Regions from separate parts of the Diaphorobacter sp. JS3050 genome, predicted to be linked through region 1. Evidence: riboswitches for the same ligand, from Rfam matches in the RefSeq annotation. Region 1 holds a riboswitch; the other holds the start of a gene.
The links. A riboswitch is a leader RNA that binds a small molecule or an ion and turns the genes downstream of it on or off. The one in region 1 is predicted to bind glycine.
Positions count from the first base shown of each region.

Region 2: linked by a shared signal. The riboswitch ahead of gcvT (glycine cleavage system aminomethyltransferase GcvT) and the one ahead of HND92_RS17520 (D-amino acid dehydrogenase) in region 1 are both predicted to bind glycine.

Region 1 is NZ_CP053553.1:3,679,328-3,684,921, reverse strand. Features, by position in the region: gene HND92_RS17530 (PhaM family polyhydroxyalkanoate granule multifunctional regulatory protein) at 1-366, shown strand, start outside; gene HND92_RS17525 (FIST N-terminal domain-containing protein) at 407-1,672, shown strand; gene HND92_RS17520 (D-amino acid dehydrogenase) at 1,744-3,054, opposite strand; glycine riboswitch at 3,148-3,259, opposite strand; gene HND92_RS17515 (peroxidase-related enzyme) at 3,431-4,540, opposite strand; gene HND92_RS17510 (NAD(P)-binding domain-containing protein) at 4,537-5,594, opposite strand, start outside.
Region 2 is NZ_CP053553.1:2,179,724-2,185,317, reverse strand. Features, by position in the region: gene gcvP (aminomethyl-transferring glycine dehydrogenase) at 1-912, opposite strand, end outside; gene gcvH (glycine cleavage system protein GcvH) at 981-1,355, opposite strand; gene gcvT (glycine cleavage system aminomethyltransferase GcvT) at 1,459-2,589, opposite strand; glycine riboswitch at 2,634-2,748, opposite strand; glycine riboswitch at 2,768-2,860, opposite strand; gene HND92_RS10545 (TRAP transporter large permease) at 2,867-4,144, opposite strand; gene HND92_RS10540 (TRAP transporter small permease) at 4,227-4,721, opposite strand; gene HND92_RS10535 (TRAP transporter substrate-binding protein) at 4,799-5,594, opposite strand, start outside.

The DNA.
Region 1 (5,594 bases):
CGGGATGCGGGCACGCACCAGGCGGCCTTCGACGCCACGCGCGAGATGGCCAGCGGTGCACTCAAGACCGCCTCCAGCATGGCGGCGCAGATGGCCGCGCAGGGCATGCACGGCATGCGCGCGGCGGCGCAGGCCGCCGGTGCGGCGCCTGCGGCAACGCCCGCACCTGCCGCCGGTAAGCCTTCCACAAAGGCGGCCGCCCGGCCGGCGACCCAACCGGGCGGCAAGGCCAACGACAAGGCCAACGACAAGGCACGTCCGGCCGCCAAGCGGGCTGCCGTGGCCAACGCGGGCGCCAAGCGTGCCCCCGCACCATCGCCAACCGAAAAGGCTGCCGCGTCCCGCACGCGGCGGCCGGCAGGTTGAGCTGCGCGGCGGCGCCTGTACCCCATCGCAGGGCTGACACATGAGACTCTTTCCCAATGCACACGCCACCCATCCGCAGTGGCACATGGCCGCGGTGCTGGTGCTGGCGCAACTGCGGGCGCAGATGGCGCTGCCCCAGTACGCCAGTGCACCCACGCTGGGGCTGCTCTACATCACCGACCACTACGCGGACGATGCCGCGGCCCTGCTGGACCTGCTGCGGCGCGAACTGCCGACGGTCACCGACTGGGCAGGCGCGGTCGGCGTGGGCGTGGCGGGCAACAACGTCGAATATTTCGATGAACCCGCGCTCTCGCTGATGCTGTGCGACCTGCCGCGCGCGCACTACCGCGTGTTCTCGGGCGTGGCGCCGCTGGCGCACGGCGATGCGGCCGGGGTGGGCTTTGCGGCCCACACGGCGCTGGTGCATGCGGACGGCCAGACCCCCGAACTGGCGGACCTGGTGGCCGAGATGGCGGGCCGCACCAGCAGCGGCTACCTGTTTGGCGGCGTGGTGGCCAGCCGCGGGGCGCAGGTGCAGCTGGCGCTGCCCGCCGGCGGCGAGGGCGACGGCGTGCTGCACGGCGGCCTGTCGGGCGTGGCCTTTGATGCGCAGGTGGAACTGGTCTCGCGCGTCACGCAGGGCTGCCAGCCCATCGGCGCGCAGGCGGCCATCACCGCCGTGCAGGACAACGTGGTGCTGGAGCTGGACGGCGAGCCCGCGCTGGACGTGCTGCTGGACACGCTGGGCGTGACGCTGCAGGGCGACGCCCAGGCCGCGCTGCGCGCCGTGCGCGCCACGCTGGCAGGGCTGGAGGACGCGGACGCACCGCAGCGCCAGCGCACGGGCCATTTCGGCGCCGACACGCGCGTGCGCCACATCGTCGGGCTGGACGCGACGCGCAGCGGCGTGGCGCTGGGTGACCATGTCGAGGTGGGCATGCGCCTGGCCTTCTGCCAGCGCAACGTCGGCGCGGCCCGTGCCGACCTGATGCGCATCTGCGCCGAGATCCGTGAGGAGCTATCGCCCCAACTCGAAGAGGCGCAGGCGCTGCCCGCCGCAGGCAGCGCGCCGCATGCCGAGCCGGCGGGCGGCCGGCGCATTTGCGGTGCGCTGTATGTGAGTTGCTCGGGCCGCGGCGGGCCGCACTTCGGTGGGCCCAGCGCCGAGCTGCAGATCGTGCGCCATGCGCTGGGCGACGTGCCCCTGGCGGGCTTCTTCGCCGGCGGCGAAATCGCCGCGCACCGGCTCTATGGCTACACGGGCGTGCTGACGGTGTTCGTCGCATCGGACGGGGCTTTATAAGCCTTTTTGGCCTCTAGCGCCCGTCCATCAAGCGCAAGCAGCTATGCAATGCATAGCGCCGTGGCGCTTGCTCAAACGCCGATGACGGCGGGGCGGGGCGCCGCAGCAGGGCGCGGCAGGCCGCAGAACGCGAAGTCCAGCTCCGGCTCCAGCCCGCTCACGATGCGCGCGATGGACTTGCCCGAGCCGCAGGCGTGGGTCCAGCCCAGCGTGCCGTGGCCGGTGTTCAGGAACAGGTTGCCGTAGCGCGTCTTGCCGATCAGCGGCACGTTGCTCGGCGTGGCGGGGCGCAGGCCGCTCCAGAACTGCGCCTGGCTCGCATCGCCCGCGCCGGGAAAGAGCTGCTCCACGCGCCGCACGATGGCTTCGCAGCGCACGGCGTTCAGTGCGCGCTCGTAGCCGTTGAGCTCGGCCGTCCCCGCGATGCGCAGCCGGTCGCCCTGCGCGCTGGTGTAGCGTGAGAAGACCAGCTTGTACTCATCGTCCGTCAGGCTCACCTGGTAGGCGGCGGCCGTGTCGCGCACCGGCAGCGTCACCGAATAGCCCTTGGCCGGGTAGATCGGCAGGCGCAGGCCCAGGGGCTGGGCCAGCAGCGGGCTGAATGCGCCCAACGCCAGCACGTAGGCGTCGCCGCGCACGCGCTCGTAGCCGCCGGCCTCGTTGGTGATCTCCACATGGTCGATGGCGCCGCCCGCCGGGTGCAGCGCGGTGATGTGGCAGCCCAGGCGGAATTGCACGCCCGCGGCCTGGGCCACGCCGGCCAGCGCGCGCGTGAACAGGTGGGCGTCGCCGGACTCGTCCTCCGCCGTGTAGGTGGCGCCCGCCAGCTGCGGGCGGACGTGGGCCAGGGCTGGCTCGATGCGCACGGCCTCGTCGGCATCCACCACGCGGCGGTGGCAGCCCAGCGCACGCATCTGCTCGGCGGGCGCCAGCGCGGCGTCGAGTTCCTGGGCGCTGGTGTAGAAGTGCAGGATGCCCTGTGTGCGCTGGTCGTACTGCAGGCCCGTGTCGGCGCGCAGTTGCTGCAGCGTGCTGCGGCTGTAGCTGCCCAGGCTCACGATCTGCTCGATGTTGTGGCGCGTGCGCGCGGGCGTGCATTCGCGCAGGAATTGCAGGCTCCAAAGCCACTGGCGCATGTCCGCGCGCAGGCGAAACAACAGCGGCGCATCCTCTTTGCCCAGCCACTGCAGCACCTTGAGCGGCGCGCCGGGGTTGGCCCAGGGCTCGGCGTGGCTGACCGAGATCTGGCCGCCGTTGGCGAAGCTGGTTTCCGCACCGGGCACAGCCTGCCGGTCGATGACGGTGACCTCGTGGCCGAGTTGCTGGAGAAAGTACGCAGAGGTGGTGCCGACGACGCCGGCGCCCAGAACGATCACGCGCATGGTTTACAAGCCTTTTTCAAGGTTTGCGCAGGCAGGGCGCGCGCGAGCAGCTATTGAATGAATAGCGAACAGCGGGCGCGACCTGGCCTGGCTGCCGCTCCCCCTGTCCTTGGTACCTGAGAGATTCATGCCGCGCGGGACCGTGCGCGGCACTTGCTCCTTCGGTGCGCCACGGCGGGCGTGGCGGCTCTCCAGACGGCTGTGTGGGTATGCAGTACGGAACCTGAGCGTGTATGGGAGTTTGCGCCTTCGGTGAAACGGCATGCAGCCGTTTGCTCTCCTGCGCCGGCCATCGTAGCGGCCCGGGCGCGGCGCCCCCAGCGGGCTAACCCTCAAACCATGAACACGCTCTCAGGGCGGGGCGCCGGGTGCATGCTCAGGGGTAGACCGCTTCGCCCAGGTTGAGCATGAGGCGGTTGGCCCAGGCGAACAGCGCGGCGGCGTGCACCGTGTCCAGGATTTCCAGGTCGCTCAGGCCCGCAGCGCGCAGCGGCGCGATGTGCTGCGGCCCGAATGCACCGGGCGCGCGCGTGAGCGCGGCGCTGGCCTGCGCCAGGGCGCGTTCGCGGGCGTTGGTGCCGGCGCTGTCGGGGTCGGCGAAGATCTGCGCGATCACGTCGTTGCGCTTGGCCAGCTGCTCGAAGCGCTGCGCATGCACCGCCGCGCAGTACACGCAGCCGTTGATGCGCGAGACCACGGTGGTGGCCACCTCGCGCTCGGCGCGCGGCAGGCCGCCAGGCGCGTACATGATGGCGTTGAACGCCTCCGAGCGCTCGGCGAGCACGCGGGGCTGGTGCGCCAGCACGAGGTAGAAGTCCGACGTGCGTGCCTTGGGGTGGCTTGCGTCCAGCACGGCGTTCTGCTCGGCGCTGGCGGTTGCGGGGTCCACCACGGGCAGCCAGGCCTTCCAGTCCAGCGTCTCGCTGGTGTAGCCGGCCAGGCGCAGCGGCTCGCCGGGCGGGGGCAGGTTGGCGGGGTGCACGAAGGGCGCGTCCGGCGTGGTGGGAGCGACCGCCGTGGCTGCGGTGCCCGCGGGGCCGAGGGCGGCCAGCGCCGCCACGCCTGCCACCAACCGCGCCTGGTAGGCCACGAAGCCGATGAGCTGCGCGAGCAGCACCACGTCCGGCGTGGCGAGGCCCGCCTGGGGCAGGGCGAGCAGGGCCGCGCGGTCGGCCGCGGCGGGCTGCGTAGCCAGCAGCTGCGTGAAATGCGTGATGGCTTGCCAGCGCGCATCCGCCAGCGGGGCTGGCAGGCCGGCCAGGCGCGCGCCGTAATGGTCGGCCAGCGTTGCCACGCCGCTGGCGGCCGCCACGGCCTGGGCCACGGACAGGCGCTCGGCCAGCGCCAGGCCCCCGGGCAGTGCTGGCGCGAGCAGCAGGTCTTCGCAGGCCTGGGTGGCGGTGATGGCCTTGGCGCGCTGTTGGCGCGCGGCCTGGGCATGGGGGGCATGGCCCAGGCGGGCGAGCTGGTCGATGGTGTCGGTCATGGCGAAGGCAGGATGCGTTGGGAGGTGTCGGCGGGCGTCCATTCGTCGCCCAGCAGTTCCGGCTCGGCATAGGCCTGCAGCGCGGCGAAGTGGTGCTCCACGTCCTCGCGGTACAGCAGGCCGGCGATGCCGCTGGCCAGGCGCCGTGCACCGTCGCTGATGGCGGGGATGTCGCCCGACACCGTGCCGTGCGACAGCGCCGCCGGGTAGCAGAAGCAGTGGATGCGGTCCAGGCCGGGGCAGGCGCCGGCGGCTTTCTCGCGGAATTCGAACACCGGGCCGAGGTCGGGCGAGTCGGACAGTTCGCGGTCTTCATCGCCGGCGGGCGGCTGGTAGCGCTCGCCCCAGGTGCGGACATGGCGCGCAAACGGCGCGAATTCGGGCTTTTGTGCCCAGTCGATCACGAAGCCTGTGGCGAGGACCAGGAAGTCGAATGCGAACGTACCCTTGGCCGTCGCCACGTGCAGCGCGTGGCCCACCTGCGTAACGTCCTGCACTGCGCAACCGAAGTGGAAGAAGGCGTTGGCGTGGCCGGACACGCGCAGCGTGCTGCCGTGCGGCGGCGGCACCTGCTGCACGTTGATGTAGTGGCGTATGCGCCACTTCCATGCGTCGGGCAGGTCGTGGTGCCCTTGCGTGAGGCCGGGCACGCCCGAGCCCTTGGACTTGTTCACCGTGGGCATGACCGCGCGACGCGCGATCAGGTCCACGCTGGCGGCGCCGCATTCCAGCGCCGTGCCGGCGCTGTCCATGGCGGACGAGCCCATGCCGATCACGCCCACGCGCTTGCCCTTGAGCGTGGCGTAGTCCAGCACGTCGGACGAATGCGCCCACAGGCCACCCTGTGCGGCGTGGGCCACGCCCCGCATGAAGGCAGGGACCTGCGGGCCGCCCAGGCCGTCGCGGCCCGTGGCCAGCACCACGCGGCGCGCCAGCCAGGTGGCGTGGCCGGTGGGGGTCTGCACGTCCACCGCCACCAGGCCGTCGGCGCGTGGGTGCACGGCGGTGACGGTGTGTTCATTGCGCACGTCGGCCTGCGTCACGCGGCGGTACC
Region 2 (5,594 bases), 1.5 Mb from region 1:
GGGCAGGCTGCGCTTGAATTCGTCGCGGCAGGCCATGAAGGCGGCGTGCGGTCCGCCGGCGCCCATGGGCATGCCAAAGCGCTGGGTGGAGCCCACCACGATGTCGGCGTCCCACTCGCCGGGGGCCTTGAGCAGCGTGAGCGCCAGCAGGTCGGTAACGAAGATGGCGGCGGCCTGTTTGGCGTGGATGGCGTCCACGTCGGCCTGCCAGTCCTGCACCCAGCCGCTGCTGGCAGGGTACTGGATGAGGGCGGCGAAGAAGTCGCCGGCCAGGGCCGCCTGCCATTCCTCCTGGGAATTGGCCACCACCACGGTGATGCCGATGGGGGCGGCGCGGGTCTGGATGACTTCGATGGTCTGCGGGTGCGCATCGCCTGCCACGATGAAGACGTCGCTCTTGGACTTGACCGAGCGCTTGGCCAGCGTCATGGCCTCGGCGGCAGCGGTGGCCTCGTCGAGCATGGAGGCGTTGGCGATGGGCATGGCCGTGAGGTCGCACACCATGGTCTGGAAGTTGAGCAGCGCCTCCATGCGGCCCTGGGAGATCTCGGCCTGGTAGGGCGTGTAGGCCGTGTACCAGGCAGGGTTTTCCAGCACGTTGCGCAGGATGACGCCCGGCGTGTGCGTGCCGTAGTAGCCCTGGCCGATGAAGCTCTTGAGGATGCGGTTCTTCGACGCAATGGCCTGGAGTTCAGCCAGCGCCGCGGCCTCGGTGGCCGGCGCGGGCAGGTCCATGGGGCGCTGGCGCGCAATGGAGCGCGGCACGATGGAATCAATGAGCGCACGGCGCGAGGCCTCGCCGATCACCGACAGCATGTGTGCTTCGTCGGCGGCGTCGATGCCAATGTGGCGGGGCAGGAATTCAGCGGCGTTTTCGAGCGCCGCCAGGGGCAGGGGGGAGGGCATCTGCATGGCGAGGGACCAGTCTCAAGAGCGATGGGGCGGTGCGGCGGCGCCGTGTGCACGGCGCCGCGGGTGCATCAGGCGTTCTGGGCGAAGGCGGTATAGGCCGTTTCGTCCATCAGGCCGGCGAGCTGGCCGGCGTCGCTGAGCTTGACCTTGAAGAACCAGCCGGCGCCCAGCGGGTCGGAGTTGGCCAGGGACGGGTCGGCGCGCAAGGCCTCGTTGACCTCGACGATTTCGCCGGACACGGGCATGTAGACATCGGCAGCGGCCTTGACGGACTCGACCACACCGGCCACGTCGCCCTGGGCAAAGGTGGTGCCCACCGCGGGCAGGTCCACGAACACCACATCGCCCAACGCATCCTGCGCGTGGACGGTGATGCCGACGACGGCCGCGGCCGGGTCGGCTGCGTTGATCCATTCATGGTCTTTGGAAAACTGAATGCTCATGGGGGGCTCCGGGAAGAAGAAGTGGAAGGAAAAGGTTTGAGAGTGGTCAGCCCGCACTGTAGCCGGGCTGACCTGGGCGCGGTGGCAGTTCGCCGTGGTGAATTCAGCCGCGGTAGTAGCGTGTGGGAACAAAGGGCGTGGCAGCCACTTCCATGGGCACGGCCTTGCCGCGCACCATGGCGTTCACACGGGTGCCGGGGGCGGCATGGGCGGGCATTACGTAGGCCAGGGCGATGGGCTTGTCGGCAGTGGGGGCCAGCAGGCCGCTGGTGACTTCGCCGATGCGCTCGCCCGACTCGTTTTGCAACTCGGTGTGCTCACGCACGGGCACGCGCTCCAGCGCCACCAGGCCCACGCGCTTGCGCGTGAGAGTGGCCGGGCTGTCGATCTGGGCCAGCACCTTGTCGGCGCCTGGAAAACCGCCAGCGCGCGCGCCGCCTGTACGGCGCACCTTCTGGATGGCCCAGTTCAGGCCGGCTTCGGGCGGGGTGGTGGTGGTGTCGATGTCGTTGCCATACAGGCACAAGCCGGCTTCCAGGCGCAGCGAATTGCGTGCACCCAGACCGATGGGCTTGACCTCGGGCTGGGCCAGCAGCGTGCGCGCCAGGGCTTCGGCCTGCGTGGCGGGCACCGAGATCTCGAAGCCGTCCTCGCCGGTGTAGCCGCTGCGCGTCACGAAGCACTGCGCCCCCGCGATGTCGAAATGCCCGCCGGTCATGAACACCAGTTTGTCCACGCCTGGTGCCAGACGCGCGAGCACCGCAGCCGCCTGTGGGCCCTGCAGCGCGAGCAGGGCCTGGTCGGGCATGGGAATCACCTGGCAGCGTTGGCCGATGCGCGCCTGGATGTGGGCAATGTCGCCCACCTTGCAGGCGCCGTTGACGATCACGAAGAGCTCGTCCTGCGCCATGCGGAAGAACATGAGGTCGTCGATGATGCCGCCCTCGTCATTGAGGAGCAGGCCGTAGCGCTGCTTGCCCACGGGCAGGTCGACCACGTCCACGGGCATCAGCGTCTCGAATGCTGCTGCGGCGTCAGGGCCGACCAGCTTGAGCTGCCCCATGTGCGACACATCAAACAGGCCGGCCGCCGTGCGCGTGTGGTGGTGCTCGGCCATCAGGCCCATGGGGTATTGCACGGGCATGGAGTAGCCGGCGAAGGGCACCATGCGGGCGCCCAGTTCGATGTGCAGGGCGTTGAGGGGAGTGGTGAGCAGGTCGGACATGGCGGACATGGCAATGGGCGAAGGCAAATGGTGGAGCGATCTCTCGATCGCCGATTTGCCCCGCTGTCCGCTTTACCTGAGAGATTCACCCCGCCTGCATGGCATGTCACGGGGCTTGCTCCTTCGGTGGGCCGCATGCTGCTGCGGCCTCTCTCCAGCAAGGGAAACACCCGCATCCCTGCGGGCGTGTCGCCAGTCCTTTTGCCTGAGCGTTCGGCTGCTGCCTGCGCCTTCGGCGGCCCGGCCCTGAGGGGCGCGGACTCTCTCCTGACGGGACGGATTCTATCTATTTTGCGTACACGAGATCACGCAGGGCCAATGAAAGCGATGGCACGTAGGTGATGACCAGGAGGCACAGCAGGACCACGCCCACGAACGGCAGCAGGTGGGCGACGATGCGATCCAGAGAGATGCGCGCCACCGTGCACGCCGCGAACAGGTTCACGCCGAAGGGTGGCGTGATCATGCCGAGCGCCAGGTTCACCACCATGATCAGCCCGAAGTGCACCGGGTCCACGCCGAAGTGCTGGGCCACCGGCGCCAGGATCGGCGCCAGCACGATGATGGCGGCGCTGGTCTCGATGAACATGCCGATCACGAACAGCGCGGCATTCACGCCCAGCAGGAACAGCGCGGGCGACTGCAGCACCTCCTGCAGCCAGCGGCCGATGGCGTCCGGCACGCCAGCGCGCGTGATGAGGAAGGCAAACAGGCCCGCATTGGCAATGATGAACATGATCACCGCCGACGAGATGGCCGACTTGCGCAGGATGGCGAACAGGTCCGCGACGCGGATCTCGCGGTAGATCAGCATGCCCACCACCAGCGCGTAGAACACGGCCACGGCAGAGGCCTCGGTGGGCGTGAACACGCCGCCGTAGATGCCGCCCAGGATGATGACTGGCATCAGCAGTGCCCAGCCCGCCTGCAGCAGTGCGCGGCCGAAGGGCATGCGCCCATCGCCGTCATGCTTGCCCCAGCCCTTGTACTTGCAATACACCCAGACGAACAACATCAGCGCACCGCTGATCAGGATGCCGGGGCCGAAGCCGGCGATGAACAGCTCGCCGATCGATACCTCGGCCGCCACGCCGTACAGGATCATGGGGATCGACGGCGGGATGATCACACCCAGCTCGGCACTGGTGGCCTGCAGCGCGGCCGCGTAGCTGGTGGGGTAGCCATGCTTGATGAGCGCAGGAATCAGGATGGCGCCGATGGCGAACGTGGTCGCCACCGATGACCCTGAGACGGCCGCGAAGATCATGCAGGTGAGCACGCAGGTCATGGGCAGGCCGCCCTGCACGCCGCCCACGATGCTCTTGGCAAACTCCACGAGCCGGCGCGAAATACCGCCGGTCTCCATGAGGTTGCCCGCCAGGATGAAGAACGGAATGGCTGCGAGCGGAAACTTGTTGATGGAGGCGAACATCTCCTTCACGGAGATCAGCATGTTGGCGTTCGCCACCTGGATGCCCAGGATGGAGGCCAGCCCGATGGAGACGGCCACGGATATGGTGAGCGCGAAGCACAGCACCATGGTGGAGATCATGACCGTGGTCATAGGGCCCCCACGCGCGTCATTTCATGTACCCGCCGCCCCCCGAGGAGGCCGCTCGCTTGCTTGAGGCGGCTCTGCGCGGCGCTCATTGGGCAGTCTCCAGTTCATGGCGCTGCGGGTCGATCAGATTGCCCACGATGCCGAGGATGCTGAACAGCCCACCCACGGGCATGGCCAGATAGGCCCAGAACATGGAAACCGACTCCAGCCCTGCCATCGACTGCACGCCGCCGCGGCGCGCGTAGTCCCACCCCCACCAGATGATCACGGCGATGAGCGCCAGCGCTGCCAGGCACACCACCCAGTCCAGCACGCGGCGCAGCGGGCGCGGGCTCCAGCGGTAGAGCACGTCGACGCTGACCATGGCGCCCTGCCGGAATGCCATGGGAATCGCCAGAAACACCATCCAGATCAGGCTGAAGCGGATCAGCACCTCGGTCCACTCGGCCGGCTCTTCGAAAACGAAACGCATCAGGATCTGGAACATGCCGAGCGCCGAGGCCAGCGCCAGCATGGCGCAGGCGCCCCACATGGCGACGGCGGTGCTCCAGCGCTCGCAGGAGAGGAAGAAGGTTTTCATGCGCACTCACGAAAATATGAATAAAAACGCCCGTGGCGCATGATCCACGGGCGGTAGCAGCTACTGAAAAGTGAGCGTCACTTGTAGTTGCGGATCTTGTCGAGGTTGGCCTTGCCGAACTCTTTCTCGAACTGCGCGTTCACGGGCGCGAGCGCGGCGACAAACTTGGACTTGTCCAGATCGTCGATCACCGTCATGCCCTTGGCGCGCAGGTCGGCCACGCCCTTGGCGTCGTCCTCGTCCACGCGAGCGCGGTTGGCCTTGGTGCCCTCCTTGGCGGCGTCGATGAAGGCCTGCTTGTCCGCAGGGGAGAGCTTGTCGAACACCGCCTTGTTCATCACGAAGATGCAGGGGGAGTACACGTGACCCGTCAGCGAGAGGTGCTTTTGTACCTGGTCGAACTTGGCCGAGATGATGACGGGCAGGGGGTTTTCCTGGCCGTCCACCGTGCCTTGTTGCAGGGCGGTGAACACTTCGGGGAAGGCCATGGGCGTGGTGATGATGCCGAAACCCTTGTACGCGGCGATGTGCACCGGGTTCTCCATGGTGCGCATCTTCAGGCCCTTCAAGTCCTCGGGCGTCTTCACGTCGCGCTTGCTGTTGGTCATGTGGCGAAAGCCATTCTCCGCCCAGGCCAGCGCCTTGAAGCCCTTGGCATCGAATTTGGTCAGCAGGTCCTGGCCGATCGGGCCGTCGAGCACGGCGCGGGCGTGGGCCTTGTCACGGAACAGGAAGGGCACGTCCAGGATCTTGGTCTCGGGCACGAAGTTGGGCACGGGACCGGTGGAGCTGAAGGCCAACTCCTGCGTGCCCAACTGCACCGCTTCGATGGATTCGCGCTCGCCGCCCAGCGCGCCGTTGTAGAAGGTCTGC